One region of the Kitasatospora sp. NPDC059973 genome, then DNA from elsewhere that is predicted to be linked to it. Evidence: riboswitches for the same ligand, from Rfam matches in the RefSeq annotation. Region 1 holds a riboswitch; each other region holds the start of a gene.

Region 1 (5,518 bases):
TATCGAAGCAAGCGGGATGCGGCACCGGACGGCAGCCGGCCCGAGGGGAGAGAAGGAACGGACATGGCTGAGTTCTGGAAGTCGCTGCCCTCGTGGGTGCGCAACATCGTCGTTCCGGTGCTGGTGCTGATCCTGGCCTGGAACATCATCGGATTCGTCTTCGGCGTGGTGGGCGCGCTGCTGAGCCTGGTCATCAAGCTGCTGGTGGTGGTGGGGATCGCGGCCGCCGTGGTGATCCTGGTGAAGAAGGCCGCCAGGAGCTGAGCCGCCGGTCCCGGACGCCCGTACCCCCTCGGGGGTGCGGGCGTCACTCGTCGGCGGACGCGCCCCGGGCGGCGGTTCTGCACGGCGGTCAGGCTGATCCGGACGTCGCCGCCGGGGAGCAGCAGCAGTCCGTGCCGCACCCGTGCCAGCAGTTGGGGCGCGAGGTGCGGATCGCCCGGCCCGTAGACGGCGCGTGGGCGAAGGACGACGGCGCCCGCCTCCAGCGCGAGCCGTTCGGCGGCCGCCTTGGTGCGCCCGTAGGCGTTGAGGTGACCGCCCTCGGTGGGGTGGTGCTCCATGATCCAGGAGCGGCCGATCCGGGGGTCGTAGACGCTGGCGCTGCTCACCTGGACCACCGGACGGCCGGCGGCGGCGCGCAGCAGCCGGGCGGTACCGGTGACGTTCACGGCGTACTGCCCGGCCTCGCCTGCGGAGCCCCGGGGGAGGTCCGCGACGGCCGCGGCGCAGTGCACCACCAGGTCGGCGCCGGTCAGGTCGGGGTCGCCGGTGGTGGCGTCCCAGTGGACGTGGCGGCCGACCGGGCCGGCGCCGCCGCGCCCACCTGAGTACGGGTACTCAGGTGGGCGCGGGCGGCTACTCGACCGGGCCGGGAGCCGTCACTCCTCGACCGGGATCTGCTGGACGGGCACCACGACGGCCGCGCCGCCCGCGGCCGTCCCGGCCACCGACGGTACGGCGGCTCCGCCCGGCGCCGCGGTGTCCGGCGCCGGGCCGGGCTGCCCCGGCCCGTGCAGGGTGGTAAGCAGCTGGCGGGCCAGGCCGAGGCCGGTCCCGCCCATGGTGAGCGCCTTGGCGAACAGCTCGCCCACCCCGTCGGCGCCGTTGAGCAGCACCATGTGTTCGACGTTGCCGAAGGACTGCGCGGCGGCCAGCACGATGTCCGGCCACTTCTCCGCCAACTCCTGTGCCACCACGGCGTCCTGGTTCTCGGCGAGGGCGGCGGCCCGGGCCTGGATGCCGGCGGCCTTGGCGAGCCCGATCGCCTTGGCGGCCTCCGCGTCCGCCAGCCCGCGGGCCTCGGTGGCCGCGGCCTCGGCCTGCCCGGTGGCCCTGGTCGCCTCGGCCTCGGCCAGGGCGCGCAGCCTGGTGGCGTCCGCCGCGGCCTGGGCCGCGATCCTGACCTGGCCGGCCTCGGCGGCCGCCTTCAGCTCGGTCTCCTGGGCCTGGGCCTGCGCCGCCGAGATCCGCGCGTCGCGGTCGGCGTCCGCCCGGGTGCGGGTCTCGTACGCCTTGGCGTCGGCCGGCTTGCGGACCTCGATCTGCAGCTGCTGCTCCTTGCGGCGCGACTCCAGTTCGGCGACCTTCGTCTCCTGGACGACGACCTCCTGCCGGGAGGCGGCCTCGGCGAGCGGCCCGGCCTGCTGGGCGCGGGCGTTGGCGGTGTCCCGTTCGGCCTGGTAGGCGGACTGCTGGATGGCGCTGTTGCGGGTCGCCTCGGCCTTGCGGGCGGCGGCCTCCTGCTCCGCCTCGGTGGCCATCCGGTCGGCCGCGGCCTGGGCGATCCGGGCGTCCCGCTGGACGGCGGCGGCGTGCGGGATGGCGAGGTTCTTGATGTAGCCGGTCGGGTCGATGATCTCCTGGATCTGCAGGGTGTCGATGATCAGCCCGAGCTTCTCCATCTCCAGCCCGGAGGCGGCCCTGGTCTCCCCGGTGAGCCGCTCGCGGTCCCGGATCATGTCCTCGACGGTGAGCCCGCCGACGATCGAGCGCAGGTGGCCGGCGAAGACGTTGTGGACCCGCTGGCTGATCAGCTTCTGCTGGTCCAGGAATCGCCGGGCGGCATTGGCGATGGAGACGTCGTCGTCGCCGATCTTGAAGATCACCACGCCCTTGACCCGGACCGGGATGCCCTGCGTGGTGACGCATTCGACGTCCAGCTCGGCCTCGTTGAGGTCCAGCGAGAGCCGGCGGACGCCCTGCAGCCCCGGCGTGACGAAGGTCCCCCGCCCGGTGACGATCCGGAAGCCCAGGCCGTCCCCGACCCCCTCGGTCCGGTGCCGGGAGCCGGAGATGATCAGGGCCTCGTTGGGCTCGGCCACCCGCCACATGAGCTTGAAGAGCGTGACACCCACCAGCAGTACCCCGGCGGCGGTCCCGATGATGACGAACACCATGGTTCAACTCCCCCTTTCGGCACATGAGATGCGCCGACTCGGATTGTCCGCCCGGGACAACCGGAGGAGAAGGGATCGCACATGACCGTCCGTCACAACCCTGTCACGGCAGGATCGGTGCCACGTAGACGGTCCGGGGCGGGTGGTACTCGATCACCACCACGGGCGTGCCGACCGACAGCCGGTCACCCGGCACGGCGAGATAGGCGAGGAACGCCTCCGTGCCGCGGCGCTCCGGGACGTGCACCATCACCTCGCCGACCAGTCCCGCGCCCACCGCTCCGCTGACCCGCCCCGTGCTCCCGATCACTGCGCTCCTCCTTCGCCGCCCGCCCCGCGTGACTGCCAGTCTGCCCGCCCCGGAGCGCCGCGGCGCCCCGTCGTCCGGATCGCCGCCCGGGGACCCCCTCTGGACCAGCGGCGATCCGCTCGCTACGGTGTTGGACGTCATGCGCAGGCAACACCGCCTGCGGACACGGGAGCTCGGAGCACCGGGCTGAGAGGGCGCTGACCGGGACGTCGCTGGACGTGCCGACCGCTGCGCCGACCGCAGGAACCTGACCGGGTAATGCCGGCGTAGGGAGTAGAGGGTCTGATGACCACGTTCGACGCACAGCCGCAGTCTGCCCGGAACCAGGCCGCCGGAAGCGCGGCCACCGGCTACCCGACCCCGGCCTGGCGCAAGGCCTACCGCGAGGGGTCCCGCCCCGACCTGCGGGTCCCGTACCGCGAGGTCGTCCTGACCAACGGCCGGACCGTCCCGCTCTACGACACCTCCGGCTCGTACACCGACCCCGCCTACGAGGCCGACGTGCGGCGCGGCCTGCCGCCGCTGCGGGACGCCTGGATCCGCCAGCGCGGCGACGTCGAGGAGTACGACGGCCGCGAGGCCCGCCCGGAGGACGACGGGATCAAGCACACCTCGCCGCGCGGCGGGAACCTGCGCAACCTGGACGCCGTCTTCCCCGGCCGCCCGCGCCGCCCGTTGCGCGGCCGGTCCGGCGCCTCCGTCACCCAGCTCGCCTACGCCCGGCGCGGCGTGGTGACGCCGGAGATGGAGTTCGTGGCCCTGCGCGAGGGCCTGGACCCGGAGTACGTCCGCGCCGAGGTGGCGCGCGGCCGCGCCGTCATCCCGGTCAACGTGAACCACCCCGAGGTGGAGCCGTCGATCATCGGCACCAACTTCCTGGTGAAGATCAACGCCAACATCGGCAACTCCGCCGTCACCTCCTCGATCGAGGAGGAGGTGGAGAAGATGACCTGGGCCACCCGCTGGGGCGCCGACACCGTCATGGACCTCTCCACCGGCCGCAACATCCACACCACCCGGGAGTGGATCCTGCGCAACTCCCCCGTCCCGATCGGCACGGTGCCGCTCTACCAGGCGCTGGAGAAGGTCGACGGCCGGGCCGAGGAGCTCAGCTGGGACGTCTACCGGGACACCATCGTCGAGCAGTGCGAGCAGGGCGTCGACTACATGACCGTGCACGCCGGCGTGCTGCTGCGGTACGTGCCGCTGACGGCCCGTCGCAAGACCGGCATCGTCTCGCGCGGCGGCTCGATCATGGCGGCCTGGTGCCTGGCCCACCACCGGGAGAACTTCCTCTACACCAACTTCGAGGAGCTCTGCGAGATCCTCGCGAGCTACGACGTCACCTTCTCGCTCGGTGACGGCCTGCGCCCCGGCTCGATCGCCGACGCCAACGACGAGGCGCAGTTCGCCGAGCTGCAGACGCTGGGCGAGCTGGGCCGGATCGCCCGGGAGCGGGACGTCCAGGTGATGATCGAGGGCCCGGGCCACGTCCCGATGAACAAGATCAAGGAGAACATGGATCTCCAGAAGGAGATCTGCGACGAGGCGCCGTTCTACACCCTCGGCCCGCTGACCACGGACGTCGCCCCCGGCTACGACCACATCACCTCGGGCATCGGCGCCGCGATGATCGCCTGGTGGGGCACCGCGATGCTCTGCTACGTCACCCCCAAGGAGCACCTGGGCCTGCCCAACCGGGACGACGTGAAGACCGGCGTCATCACCTACAAGATCGCCGCCCACGCCGCCGACCTGGCCAAGGGCCACCCCGGCGCCCAGGCCTGGGACGACGCCCTCTCCGACGCCCGCTTCGAGTTCCGCTGGGAGGACCAGTTCAACCTGGCCCTCGACCCGGAGACGGCCCGTGAGTTCCACGACGAGACGCTCCCCGCCGAGCCCGCCAAGACGGCCCACTTCTGCTCGATGTGCGGCCCGAAGTTCTGCTCGATGAAGATCTCCCAGCAGATCCGCGCCGAGCACGGCGACGGCTCCTCCGCCGTCGCCTCGGACTACGACGCCGAGGCCCTGGCGGGCATGCGGGCCAAGTCCGAGGAGTTCGCCGAGCAGGGCAACCGGGTCTACCTGCCGATCGCGGACTGACTCTCCACCGACTGCACCGGCCCGCGTCCCGTGGGGGGAGTCGCGGGCCGGTGCGCTTTCACGTCGTCGGATGTCGTCGGACGTCCCGGGGGGGCCACGATCGGCGCCGGCCGGGTCGTCCGCCGTCGCCGCGAGATCCGCGGGGTTTGCCGGGTTTCGTCGGGGTCAGTGCCGTCGGCGGGCCGCGGCTCGTCCGCTTCGCCTCACCAGGATGACGAGTGCACCGCCCAGGGTGAGGGCGGCCGTCGAGCCGACCAGGAGGCCGATCGATCCACCCGAGCCGGTGGCGGCGAGTGCCGGCCCCGACTCATCCGGGTGCTGCACGGGACCGCCCTGCACGGGAGCGCCCGGTGCGTTGCCGCCCTGACCGTTGCCGACCTGCACGGAGCCGCCCGGCACGTTGCCGTGATGGCCGTGGTCGTTCCCGTGATGACCTTGCTCATGACCACCGTGACCCTGGTCGCCGTGCCCCGGCCCGCCGTGACCGCCGTGGCCGCTTGGAGACTGGGACGGCCCTGCCGGTCCTGCCGGTCCTGCCGGGCCTGTCGGGCCTGCGGGTCCTGCCGGTCCTGCGGGGCCGGGAGAACCGGGTGCGCCGGGTGAGCCGTTGGCTCCGGGTGAGCCGTTCGCGCCGGGTGAGCCGTTGGCTCCGGGTGAGCCGTTCGCGCCGGGGAGTCCGTTGGCACCGGGTGAACCATTGGCACCC
Region 2 (5,518 bases), on a different contig from region 1:
TCCGGGCCGCCGCGACGACGTGGGCCAGCGAGACGCGGCGCGGCGAGGGGAGCCGGCCGAGCAGCCGGCGCAACGACTGCTCGCCCGGGACGCCGTCCGCGTCACTGCCCGAGTACCCCAGACTGCGCTGGTAGTCCTGGTAGTTGAGGGTGTCGGCGTCCCGCCAGTCCTCGTCCGGACCGGTCGTGTAGTGCGCACCGTGCCCGGCCGCCACCAGCGCCTCGCCCACCTCGCGGACCTGCGGCCCGTGCGCGCCGTAGCCGTACTCCAGGCCGTTGATCGTCACCCGCCGGCGGACCGGCGCGGTGTCGGACCGGGGCGGCGGCGGCAACGGACCGCCGCCCGCGGCGGCGGCGATCCCGGGCAGCACGACGTCGTAGAACTGCCGCACCCGGGCGTCCCCGGGGCACGACGTACCGCCGTCCGACCACTCCGGGAAGAGCCGGTGGAAGCCGAAGCCCGGGTCGTTCGCGCTCCGGCAGGCCCGCACCGGGATCCCGTGCCGCCCGTGCAGCCAGACGCCGAGCGCGACGAGGGCGGCGACCTGCGCGTCCGTCCACGGATCGGTGTTCTGGTCGTTGCTGGCCGACTCGACGCTCACCGCCCCCGTGCCGTCCGCCCTGCGGTTCGCCCCCATGTTGGCGTCCGCCCGGGTCTCCGTCCCGATGAACTGGCCCACACTGCCGTCGTATCCGACCCCGAAGTGCGACTCCAGATTGGTCGAGTCCCGCCAGTACTCGTAGATTCGGCGCGGCGCCCACGGCGCCGCGATGCTGTGGAAGATCACCTGCGTCGGCACGATCGCCGGCTGGTCGTCCGACTCGGGCTGAAGCTCCAGCTTCTCAGCGCCGGGGTACCAGGCCATCAGTCTCTCCTCGCCGGGCCCAGGGCAGTCCGCCCCTTACGCCCGACACACGAACCCCTCACCCCCTCACGAGCACACCCCCACCCCAAACCCCCCGTTCAGGTGAATTCCACCCCCGGAAACGCAGAAGGCGGGTGCCGACTCGACGTCGGCACCCGCCTTGAGCAGGTGGTTCTCCAACCAGCGGAGAGCGTGGGATTCGAACCCACGGTACGGGGTCACCGCACGACAGTTTTCAAGACTGTTCCCTTAGGCCGCTCGGGCAGCTCTCCAGGCGGAGGTCAGCCTAACGGGTCCGGCGGGGTTCGGTGCACCGGTTTCGGGGTGGGGGTCAGTCGCCCACGCGCTCGGCGAGGGTGACCTTGGTGGTGCTGGTCTGGCCGTTGCGGGTGTACTCGACGTCGACGGTCTCGCCGGGCTTGTGCGTCCAGATCTTGCTGACCAGGGCCGGGCCGTTCTCGATCGGGCTGCCGCCGAGCTTGGTGATGACGTCGCCGGGCTTGAGGCCGGCCTTGTCGGCGGCGCCGCCGGGGGTGACGGCCGGGGTGCCCTGGATGTCGCGGGTCTGGATCTGCGCGCCGTCGCCCTTGTAGTCGTCGTTGCGCAGGACGTCCAGCTTGGCGTAGACCGGCTTGCCGGTCTTGATCAGGGTCTCGGCGACCCACTTGGCCTGGTTGATCGGGATGGCGAAGCCCAGGCCGATGCTGCCGGCCCGGCCGTTGGCCGAGGCGTTGGACTGGATCGCCGAGTTGATGCCCATCACCGCGCCGCCGGCGTCCAGCAGCGGGCCGCCGGAGTTGCCGGGGTTGATGGAGGCGTCGGTCTGCAGCGCGTTCATGTACGAGGACTGCGCGCCGGTCTCGTCGCCGGAGGCGACCGGGCGGTCCTTGGCGCTGATGATGCCGGTGGTGACGGTGGACTCCAGGCCGTACGGCGCGCCGATGGCGATCGTGGAGTCACCGACGTTGACCTTGTCGGAGTCGGCCAGCGGAAGCGGCGTCAGCTTGTCCTTGGGCGGGTTGTCGAGCTTCACCACGGCGACGTCGTAGCCCTCGGCGCGGCCGAGTACCGAGGCGCTGTAGGAGGTGCCGTCGGCGAACTTGACGGTCAGTTTGCCGCCGTTGGAGGCGGGCGCGACGACGTGGTTGTTGGTGAGGATGTGGCCCTCGGTGTCGAAGACGAAACCGGTACCGGTGCCGGACTCGCCGTTGCCCTGCGCCTTGATCGTGACGACGCTGGGCAGCGCCTTCTGCGCGATGCCGGCCACCGAGCCGGGGGCGGGCTCGTTCTTCTGGGTGCTGGCCTGGACGGTGGTGCTCCGGTGGTCGTCCGCGGCGCTGATGCCGTTGTCGTTGCGGTCCGCGACGGCGACGCCGAGCGCCCCGCCCGCCACACCGGCGACCAGGGCGACGGCGGCGATCAGCGCGATCAGGCCGCCGCGCTTCTTGCGCGGGCCGCCGGGCCCGGGGGTGCCGGGGTACTCGGCCGGGTAGCCGAGCGGCCCGCCGGGGTAGCCCGGGCCGCCGGGGGCGGCGGGGCCACCGGGGGCGGCGGGGCCACCGGGCGGGACCTCGTGGCCGCCCCAGCCGCCGAGCGGCTGGCCGGCGCCGAACGGGTGGTGCGGCGCCGGCGCGGCCGGCGCTCCGTACGGGTCGTGGGACGCCGCCGCGACCGGGGCGCCCGGTGTGGCGTACGGGTTGGTGACCGGTGCGGCCACCGGCGCGGCCGGCGCGGCCGGGGCCGGCGGCAGGACGGGCGGAGGTGCGTCGATGTACCCGGCCTCGGCGGCCGGAGCCGCCACCGGCTCGGCGGGCACGGCGGGCGCCGGGTCCGGGGCGCCGACCTTGCTGAACGCCAGCGTCGGCGTGAACCCGCCGGACGCGGGCGCGGCCGGAGCGGCGGGCGCCCCGGCGACGGTGTCCGTCACGGTCCGGTCCGCCTCGGGCGCCGCCTGGACGGGACCGGGCGCCACCTGCGCCCGACCGTCAGGAGCGGGACCCACTACCCCCTGGCCGTCGGAGGGCTGCTCCCCCTGTGGCCCGGTGGGCCCAACCTCGCGCTCGGTGCTCACGGACGACCTCCATAGCTGACAGGACCAACAACCATAGTTTTTCGCACACTCGATTCGATTGCCGTAAGGACCCCTCTGAAGAAGTCATAAGAATCCTTAGCCCGGCCCGACAACGGCCCCCACGCAGGCCCCCGCGGCGGCCCCCCGGCACCCCGTGCGAGGCCGCCCCGCGGCGTCCCGCGATGCGGACCGCCGGACGCCTGGCCTTGGCGTTCACTCCCGCGCCGGTTAGCCTGTCGCTCCAAACTGACACGCGGGAGCTTGGACCCACCAGGCTGAGAGTGCGCCGGTCGACCGTACGCCACGAGCTCCGTGGACGGACCGTCGAGGGGGCGCAGACCGCCGGAACCTGTCCGGGTAATGCCGGCGTAGGGAGTATCGGCCATGCCGCCTGCTTCGCCATCCTCTTCTTCGGGCGCGCCCGCGTCCAAGGGTTTCCCCGAATCGTCCGCGACCGATCCCTGCGACGCCACCGGCGGGGCGGCCGGTTCCACCGGAGCGGGCACCGCCGTCCTGGACCGTCCGGACCGGGCGGACCGGGTCGAGGCCCCGTTCGTCCTCGACACCGAGCCGCCGCGCACGCTCCGCTTCCGGGACCACTTCGCGCTCTGGATGAACCTCGGCGTCAGCCTGATCGGCTTCACCACCGCCGCCACCGTGCTCGGCGCACCCGGCAGCGAGCTGTCGCTGGCCGCCGCCGTCACCGCGATCGTGGTCGGCACCGTGGTCGGCACCGCGATGCTCGGCGTCGCCGCGCTGATCGGGGCCCGGACCGGCGCGCCGGCGATGGCCAACCTGCGCGGACTGTTCGGGACGAAGCTCTCCTACGTGCCGACGGTGCTGAACATCGTCCAGTGCGTCGGCTGGGGCGTGTACGAGCTGCTGGTCATCGCGATGGGCGCGCAGACGGTGGCGCACACCGACGGCTACCGCTGGCTCTTCGTCGTCCTGGCGGGCGCGGTGACCACCGCGCTGACCATCTGGCCGCTCGGCGCGATCGCGGTGCTGCGCCGCTTCGTCGCGGCGGCGGTCGCGGTGGCGATGGTCTACTTCACCGTCCAGCTGGGCCGGGGCGGCGTGTCCGACCCGGGCGCGGGCAACTGGCACGGCTTCCTCCGGGCCACCGACGCGATGATCGCGGTGTCGATCTCCTTCGTCCCGCTGGCCGCCGACTACACCCGGCACTCCCGCACCGCCCGCTCCGCGTTCTGGGGCAGCTTCTCCGGCTACACCGTCGCCCAGGTCTGGTGCTACGTGCTCGGCCTGTTCGCGCTGCTGCAGGCCGACGGCGACGCCTCCCGGATCTTCGACTCGTTCCTGGGCGTCTGGGCCGGCTGGTTCTTCCTGCTGGTGCTGGTGCTGCGCGAGACCGACCAGTCCTTCGCCAACGTCTACTCGACCGCGATGTCGGTCCACAACCTGCTGCCGAAGGTGGACCGCCGGGTGCTGACCGGCGCCACCGGCCTGCTGATCACCGTGCTGGCGCTGCAGATCACCGAGTTCACCGACTCCTACTACGCCTTCCTCGGTCTGATCGGCTCGGTGTTCGTGCCGATGTTCGCGGTGCTGGCGGTCGACTACTTCCTCGGCGCCGGCCGGCGCGGCTGGAACCTCGCCGCCGACGCCCCGTCCCGCTGGCTGATGCTGCTGCCCTGGGCGCTCGGCTTCGCCGTCTACCAGCTGATCGCGCCGACCGCGATCGCCGGCTGGTGGACGGACTTCTGGACCTCCGTGCAGGAGGCCCTGCACTTCACGCCCCAGGAGTGGACCTCGGCGTCCCTGTTCGGCTTCCTGGTGCCGGCCCTGGTCACCTGGGCGCTCACCCCGCTCACCCGCCGGACCCCCGCCGCCTGACGCCCGAGAGGCCCGAGGCCCGACCCGGGCCCGCGGCAGCGCGCCGGGAGGGCCGGACGACGAGGCGCGCGGGCGAAGACGGCCCCGCAGGTTGGGGCCGTCTTCGCCCGGGTGTCACTTCCGCCGCCTATCGTGGACGGCGTGACCAGCCCTGACCTCTCCCCGGCGGCGGCGCGCACCGCGCGGCCCGTCCAGGTGATCGCCCACCGCGGTTCCTCGCACGCCCTGCCCGAGCACACGCTCGCGGCCTACCGCCGGGCGCTCGACGAGGGCGCGGACGCGGTCGAGTGCGACGTCCGGGTGACGGCCGACGGGCATCTGGTCTGCGTGCACGACCGCCGGATCGGCCGGGTCTCGGACGGCCGCGGCACGGTCTCCTCGATGACGCTGGCCGAGCTGGAGGCGCACGACTTCGGCGCCTGGAAGACGGGCGAGCCGAGCGCGGACCCGGACCTGCGCGGCGTCCTGCGGCTGGAGAGCCTGCTGGAGCTGGTCACCGACTGCGGGCGGCCGGTGGACCTGGCGATCGAGACCAAGCACCCGGTCCGTTTCCGGGGCCGGGTGGAGTCCGAGCTGCTGCGGATGCTCGACCGGTTCAAGATCGGCGGGGCGCCGGAGGGCGACCGCCCGCAGGCCCGGATCATGAGCTTCTCCTCGCTGGCGCTGACCAGGGTGGCCGCCGCCGCGCCGGAGTACCCGCGGGTCTTCCTGTTCGAGCGGACGCTGCC
Region 3 (5,518 bases), on a different contig from region 1:
GAGCAGCTCGTAGAGCAGGATGCCGGCGGCGTAGACGTCCACCCGCTGGTCGGTCCCGGCGCCGGGGCGGATCTGTTCGGGGGCCAGGTAGGAGACGGTGCCGAGGACGGTGCCGGTGGTCGCGGTGCCGGAGCTCGCCGCGCCGTCGGCGGCGTTCAGCAGCCGGACCAGGCCGAAGTCGGCGACCTTCACCAGGCCGCCGTCGGTGATCAGCACGTTCTCGGGCTTGACGTCGCGGTGGACGAGACCGGCCCGGTGGGCGGCGCCGAGCGCGGCGAGCACCGGCTCCAGGACGTCCAGGGCGGCCCGGATGGAGAGCGCGCCCCGGTCGCGCAGCAGGTCGCGCAAGGTCCGGCCGGGCACGTACTCCATCGCGAGGAACACGTGGGCGCCGTCCGCGCCCTGGTCGAAGACGTTGACGACGTTGGGGTGCGCGAGCCGGGCGACCGCCTTGGCCTCGCGGATGAACCGGCCGGTGAAGTCCTCGTCGCCGGCGAGCGAGGGGTGCATCACCTTGACCGCCACGACCCGGTCGAGCCGGGTGTCGGTGCCCCGGTAGACGGTGGACATCCCGCCGGCCGCGATGCGCTGCTCGACCCGGTACCGGCCGTCGAGCAGGGTACCGATCAGCGGGTCGTCCAGTGCCATGTCCACCCGGCGAGTGTAGTGGGGGCGCCCGGCACCGGCCCCGGGAGACACCGCTCCCGGGGCGCTCTGTGCCCGGCTTGTGACACCGCCTAGAACGCCGGGCGCTCGCGGGTGTCCAGCGCGGCCCGGCCGGCCATCGCCGAGGAGGCCTCGGCGTGGAAGCGGCGCGGGATCCGGCCCGCCCGGTGGGCGAGCCGGCCGGCCTCCACGGCGTGCCGCATCGCGTCGGCCATCAGTACCGGCTCCTGGGCCCGGGTCACCGCCGAGGCGAGCATCACCGCGGCGCAGCCCAGCTCCATCGCCAGGGCCACGTCCGAGGCGGTGCCGGCGCCCGCGTCCAGGATCACCGGGACGGTCGCGCTCTCCACGATCAACTGGAAGTTGTGCGGGTTGCGGATGCCCAGACCGGAGCCGATCGGCGAGCCCAGCGGCATGATCGCCGCACAGCCGACGTCCTCCAGCTTCCGGGCCAGCACCGGGTCGTCGTTGGTGTAGGGCAGGACGGTGAAGCCGTCGTCGACCAGTGTCTCGGCCGCGTCCAGCAGCTCGATCGGGTCGGGCAGCAGGGTCCGCTCGTCGGCGATCACCTCCAGCTTCACCCAGTCGGTGCCGAGCGCCTCACGGGCCAGCCGGGCCGTCAGCACGGCCTCGCCGGCGGTGAAGCAGCCGGCGGTGTTGGGCAGCACGCGGATGCCGTTGCGGGTCAGCACGTCCAGGACGGAGCCCTGGGTGGTGGCGTCGACCCGGCGCATCGCCACGGTGGTCAGCTCGGTGCCGGAGACCCGCAGCGCCTGTTCCAGGACGTCCAGGCTGGGGGCGCCGCCGGTGCCCATGATCAGGCGTGAGCCGAAGGCCGTCCCGGCGATGGTGAACACGTCGTCGGCCATGGTCAGCCTCCCTGGACGGCGGTGAGGATCTCGACCCGGTCGCCCGCGGCCAGTCGCGTCAGCGGCCACGAGCCGCGCGGCACCACGGCCTCGTTGAGGGCGGCGGCGACGCCGGAGTTGGCCCGGCTGAGGGTGGTCACCACCTCGGCCAGGGTGGTGGCGGCGGGCACCCGGCGGGGCTCGCCGTTGACGGTGAGTTCGATCTCGCTCATGCGGGGACCTTCGTGGTGAAGCGGGTGGGGGAGAACGGCTCGGCGAGCGCGGGCGTCGTGCCGGTGACCAGGTACTCGGCGAGCAGGTCGGCCGTCACCGGGGTGAGCAGCACGCCGTTGCGGTAGTGGCCGGTGGCGGCGACCAGGCCGGGCAGGGCGGTCGGCCCGAGCAGCGGCGCGTTGTCCGGCGAGCCCGGCCGCAGCCCGGCGGAGGTCTCCACCAGCGGCAGCTCGGTGATGCCGGGGACCAGCTCGTGGGCGTCGCGCAGCAGCTCGTACACCCCGCCGGCGGTGACGGTGGTGTCGTAGCCCTGCTCCTCGCTGGTGGCGCCGATCACCAGCTCGCCGTCCTCGCGCGGCACCAGGTAGAGGTGCTGGCCGCGCACCACCGCGCGGACGTTGCGGGAGAGGAACGGCCGGTAGGCCGGCGGGATCCGCAGCCGCAGGATCTGGCCCTTCACCGGGCGGATCGCCGGCAGCACACCGGCGGGCAGGCCGGGCAGCAGATGGCTGCGGGAGCCGGCGGCGAGCACGACCCGGTCGGCGGTCAGGGTCTCCCCGGTGCCCAGCCGGACGCCGACGGCCCGGTCGCCCTCGAGCAGCAGCTCGGTGGCCTCGGTGCGGTGCAGCCGCACGTCGGCCCGCTCGCAGGCGAGGACCAGCGCCGCGGCCAGCCGGCGGCCGTCCACCTGGTGGTCGTCGGTGACGTGCAGGCCGCCGCGGACGCCGGGGGCGAGCATCGGCTCCAGCTTGCGGGCCTCCCGGCCGGTCAGCCACTGCGAGTCGAGGCCGAGCCGCCCGTGGAAGGCGTGCAGCTCGCGCAGCTCCTCGCGGTCGTCGGAGTCGAGGGCGACGGCGACGGCGCCGCACCGGCGGTAGCCGGTGTCCCGGCCGCCGGAGGCCTCGGTGAGCTCGTCGGCGAAGGCCGCGTACCGCTCGTTGGAAGCCATCCCGAGGCGCAGCAACGGCTCCTCGCCGTACTGGAGTTCGGTGACGGGGGCCAGCATGCCCGCGGCCACCCGGGCGGCCCCGCCGCCCGGGTCGGGGTCGACCACCGCGATGTCCGTCAGTCCGCGCCGGGCCGCCCGCCAGGCGACGGCGAGGCCGATGATGCCGCCGCCGACGACCAGCACGTGGGCATGGGTACCTGCTGCCAAGCGTGTCAAAGTCGCTGCTCTCCCTTCGCCGGTATGACCCGGATCAGGTTCGGACGGTCGCAGGCCGTGCAAGCCCGCCTCTCAGCCCGGTCCGCCGGGCTCCCGTGATGGTGCCCCCACCATAACTCCGGGGGTCGCCGCCACCGAAGGCGCGTACGAGGGGCGGACGCGGGGCGCCCGAGGCCCTCTGGTGCCCCGGGCGCCCGCCAGTACAGTGACGGGCGTGGCAGAGCTGAGCGGGACGGATCAGGTGGTCGTGGTGGGGGCCGGGCTGGCCGGGGCGCACTGCGCCGCGGGCCTGCGGCAGGGCGGCTGGCGGGGGCGGATCGTGGTGGTCGGCGAGGAGCCGCACACCCCGTACGACCGGCCGCCGCTCTCCAAGGAGGTGCTGCTCGGCAAGGCCGACGCCACCCCGCTCGACCTCGACCTCGCGCAGCTCGGCGTCGAACTGCTCACCGGCCGCCGCGCCACCGGCCTCACCCCCGGCGTGCTGCGCACCGACGGCGGCGACCTGCCGTACGACGCCCTGGTGATCGCCACCGGCGCCGCCCCGCGCGCCCTGCCCGGCGCCGAGCGCGCCCACCTGCTGCACACCCTGGACGACGCGCTGGCGCTGCGCGCCCTGCTCCGGCCCGGCCTGCGCCTGGTCCTGGTGGGCGCGGGCTGGATCGGCGCCGAGGTGGCCACCGCCGCCCGGGCGGCCGGCTGCGAGGTCACCGTCGTCGAGGCGGGCCGGGCGCCCGTGCCCGGCGCGCTGCCGGCCGTGATCGGCCGGGCGATGGCGGCCTGGTACGCCGAGGCCGGCGTGGAGCTGCGCTGCGGGGTGGGCGTCGCGGCGGTCGAGCCCGGCGCGGTGCTGCTGGCGGACGGCTCGCACCTGCCCGCCGACGAGGTGGTGGTCGGCATCGGCGCCCGCCCGGCGACCGGCTGGCTGGCCGGCTCCGGGGTCGCGCTGGACGCCGCCGGCGCGATCCTGGTCGACGAGCGGCTGCGCACCACGCTGCCCGGCGTCCACGCGGCCGGTGACTGCGTGAGCTACCCGTCGGCCCGCGCCGGCGCCCGGCTGACCGTCCAGCACTGGGACCACGCGCTGCAGTCCGGTGCGGCGGCGGCCGCCGCCGTGCTCGGCGCGGAGGTGGCGTACGACCCGGTGCCGTACTTCTGGTCGGAGCAGTTCGGCCGGACGGTGCAGTACGCCGGGCGGCACGGCGAGGGTGACGAACTGCTCTGGCGCGGCTCCCCGCAGGACCCGTCCTGGGCGGTGCTCTGGCTGCGGGACGGCGTGCTGCGGGCCCTGCTGACGGTGGACCGCCCGCGCGATCTCACCCAGGGCCGCCGGCTGGTCGAGCGCGCCGCGGTGCTCGATCCGGTGCGCGCGGCGGACCCGGCGGTGGCCCTGAAGTCGGCCGTCGCCGGGTAGTCCGCGGGGCCGGTTGGTGCGCGGCGGGCCCCGGAGGTGGCAGTCTGGTGACGTGAGTGAGATCGAAAGCAAGATTGAATCCCTGGTCACCGACTGGATGTACCTGCCCGACATCTCGGAGCAGTGGGGGGTCCGGGTCACCGAGGTGCGCGACCTGGTCAAGAACGGCGGGCTGATCGCCGTCCGCCGCGGCCCGAACAGGTCGCTCCAGGTGCCGGCCGCCTTCATCGACGGCCCGGGCCTGGTCAAGCACCTGTCCGGCACCCTGACGGTGCTGCGCGACTGCGGGTACAACGACGCGGAGATCCTGGAGTGGCTCTTCACCGAGGACCCGTCGCTGCCCGGCAGCCCGATCCAGGCGCTGCAGGAGAACCGCGGCACCGAGGTGAAGCGCCGCGCCCAGGCGATGCTGATCTGATGGCGGCGGACACACCGCGCCGGCGCCTTGCCGACGCCCGGCTCTACCTCTGCACCGACGCGCGCCGCGAGCAGGGCGACCTCGCCGCGTTCCTGGACGCGGCGCTGGCCGGCGGGGTGGACATCGTCCAGCTCCGCGACAAGGGCCTGGAGGCCAAGCAGGAACTGGCGGCCCTGGAGGTCTTCGCCGACGCCTGCCGCCGCCACGGCAAGCTGCTCGCCGTCAACGACCGCGCCGACGTCGCGCACGCGGCCCGGCCCGGTGTGCTGCACCTCGGGCAGGACGACCTGCCGGTGCCCGCCGCCCGGGCGATCCTCGGCGAGGACGTACTGATCGGCCGGTCCTGCCACGCCGAGTCCGAGGTGGACGCGGCGGTCGTCGAGCCCGGCGTCGACTACTTCTGCACCGGCCCGGTCTGGCCCACCCCGACCAAGCCGGGCCGCCACGCGCCCGGCCTCGGCCTGGTCTCGTACGCGGCGAAGCAGAGCACCGACCGGCCGTGGTTCGCGATCGGCGGCATCGACCTCGGCAACCTGGACGAGGTGCTGGCGGCCGGGGCGAGCCGGGTCGTGGTGGTCCGCGCGATCACCGCCGCGGACGACCCGCGGGCGGCGGCCGCCGCGTTCGCCCGGCGGCTGCGCGCGGTCTGACCCGGACGGCTGCCGCCGTTCCCGGTACGTCCGGGTGCCCCTTTTTCGGACACCCGGCTCAGTACTTGCGGACGGTGGCGGCCTCGGCCAGCGCCAGCAGCACCTCGCGGGCCCGCCGGTCGGCCA

What was found. Region 1 has a riboswitch for thiamine pyrophosphate ahead of thiC (phosphomethylpyrimidine synthase ThiC). Riboswitches for the same ligand answer to the same signal wherever they lie in the genome.
Region 2: linked by a shared signal. The riboswitch ahead of ACFWA9_RS18155 (purine-cytosine permease family protein) and the one ahead of thiC (phosphomethylpyrimidine synthase ThiC) in region 1 are both predicted to bind thiamine pyrophosphate.
Region 3: linked by a shared signal. The riboswitch ahead of thiO (glycine oxidase ThiO) and the one ahead of thiC (phosphomethylpyrimidine synthase ThiC) in region 1 are both predicted to bind thiamine pyrophosphate.

The regions. Positions count from the first base shown of each region.
Region 1 covers NZ_JBHWUI010000029.1:37,613-43,130, reverse strand. The annotation lists gene ACFWA9_RS11135 (DUF5326 family protein) at 64-264, shown strand; partial or broken gene ACFWA9_RS11130 (NAD-dependent epimerase/dehydratase family protein) at 429-737, opposite strand; gene ACFWA9_RS11125 (SPFH domain-containing protein) at 882-2,399, opposite strand; gene ACFWA9_RS11120 (hypothetical protein) at 2,503-2,709, opposite strand; TPP riboswitch at 2,865-2,999, shown strand; gene thiC (phosphomethylpyrimidine synthase ThiC) at 2,995-4,812, shown strand; gene ACFWA9_RS11110 (ice-binding family protein) at 4,978-5,518, opposite strand, start outside.
Region 2 covers NZ_JBHWUI010000060.1:13,663-19,180, forward strand. The annotation lists gene ACFWA9_RS18140 (peptidoglycan-binding protein) at 1-865, opposite strand, end outside; tRNA gene ACFWA9_RS18145 (tRNA-Ser) at 1,050-1,137, opposite strand; gene ACFWA9_RS18150 (S1C family serine protease) at 1,197-2,792, opposite strand; TPP riboswitch at 3,180-3,328, shown strand; gene ACFWA9_RS18155 (purine-cytosine permease family protein) at 3,321-4,790, shown strand; gene ACFWA9_RS18160 (glycerophosphodiester phosphodiesterase family protein) at 4,932-5,518, shown strand, end outside.
Region 3 covers NZ_JBHWUI010000007.1:80,690-86,207, reverse strand. The annotation lists gene pknB (Stk1 family PASTA domain-containing Ser/Thr kinase) at 1-648, opposite strand, end outside; gene ACFWA9_RS03735 (thiazole synthase) at 738-1,535, opposite strand; gene thiS (sulfur carrier protein ThiS) at 1,538-1,747, opposite strand; gene thiO (glycine oxidase ThiO) at 1,744-2,904, opposite strand; TPP riboswitch at 2,908-3,020, opposite strand; gene ACFWA9_RS03720 (NAD(P)/FAD-dependent oxidoreductase) at 3,119-4,324, shown strand; gene ACFWA9_RS03715 (Rv2175c family DNA-binding protein) at 4,377-4,742, shown strand; gene thiE (thiamine phosphate synthase) at 4,742-5,392, shown strand; gene ACFWA9_RS03705 (polyprenyl synthetase family protein) at 5,451-5,518, opposite strand, start outside.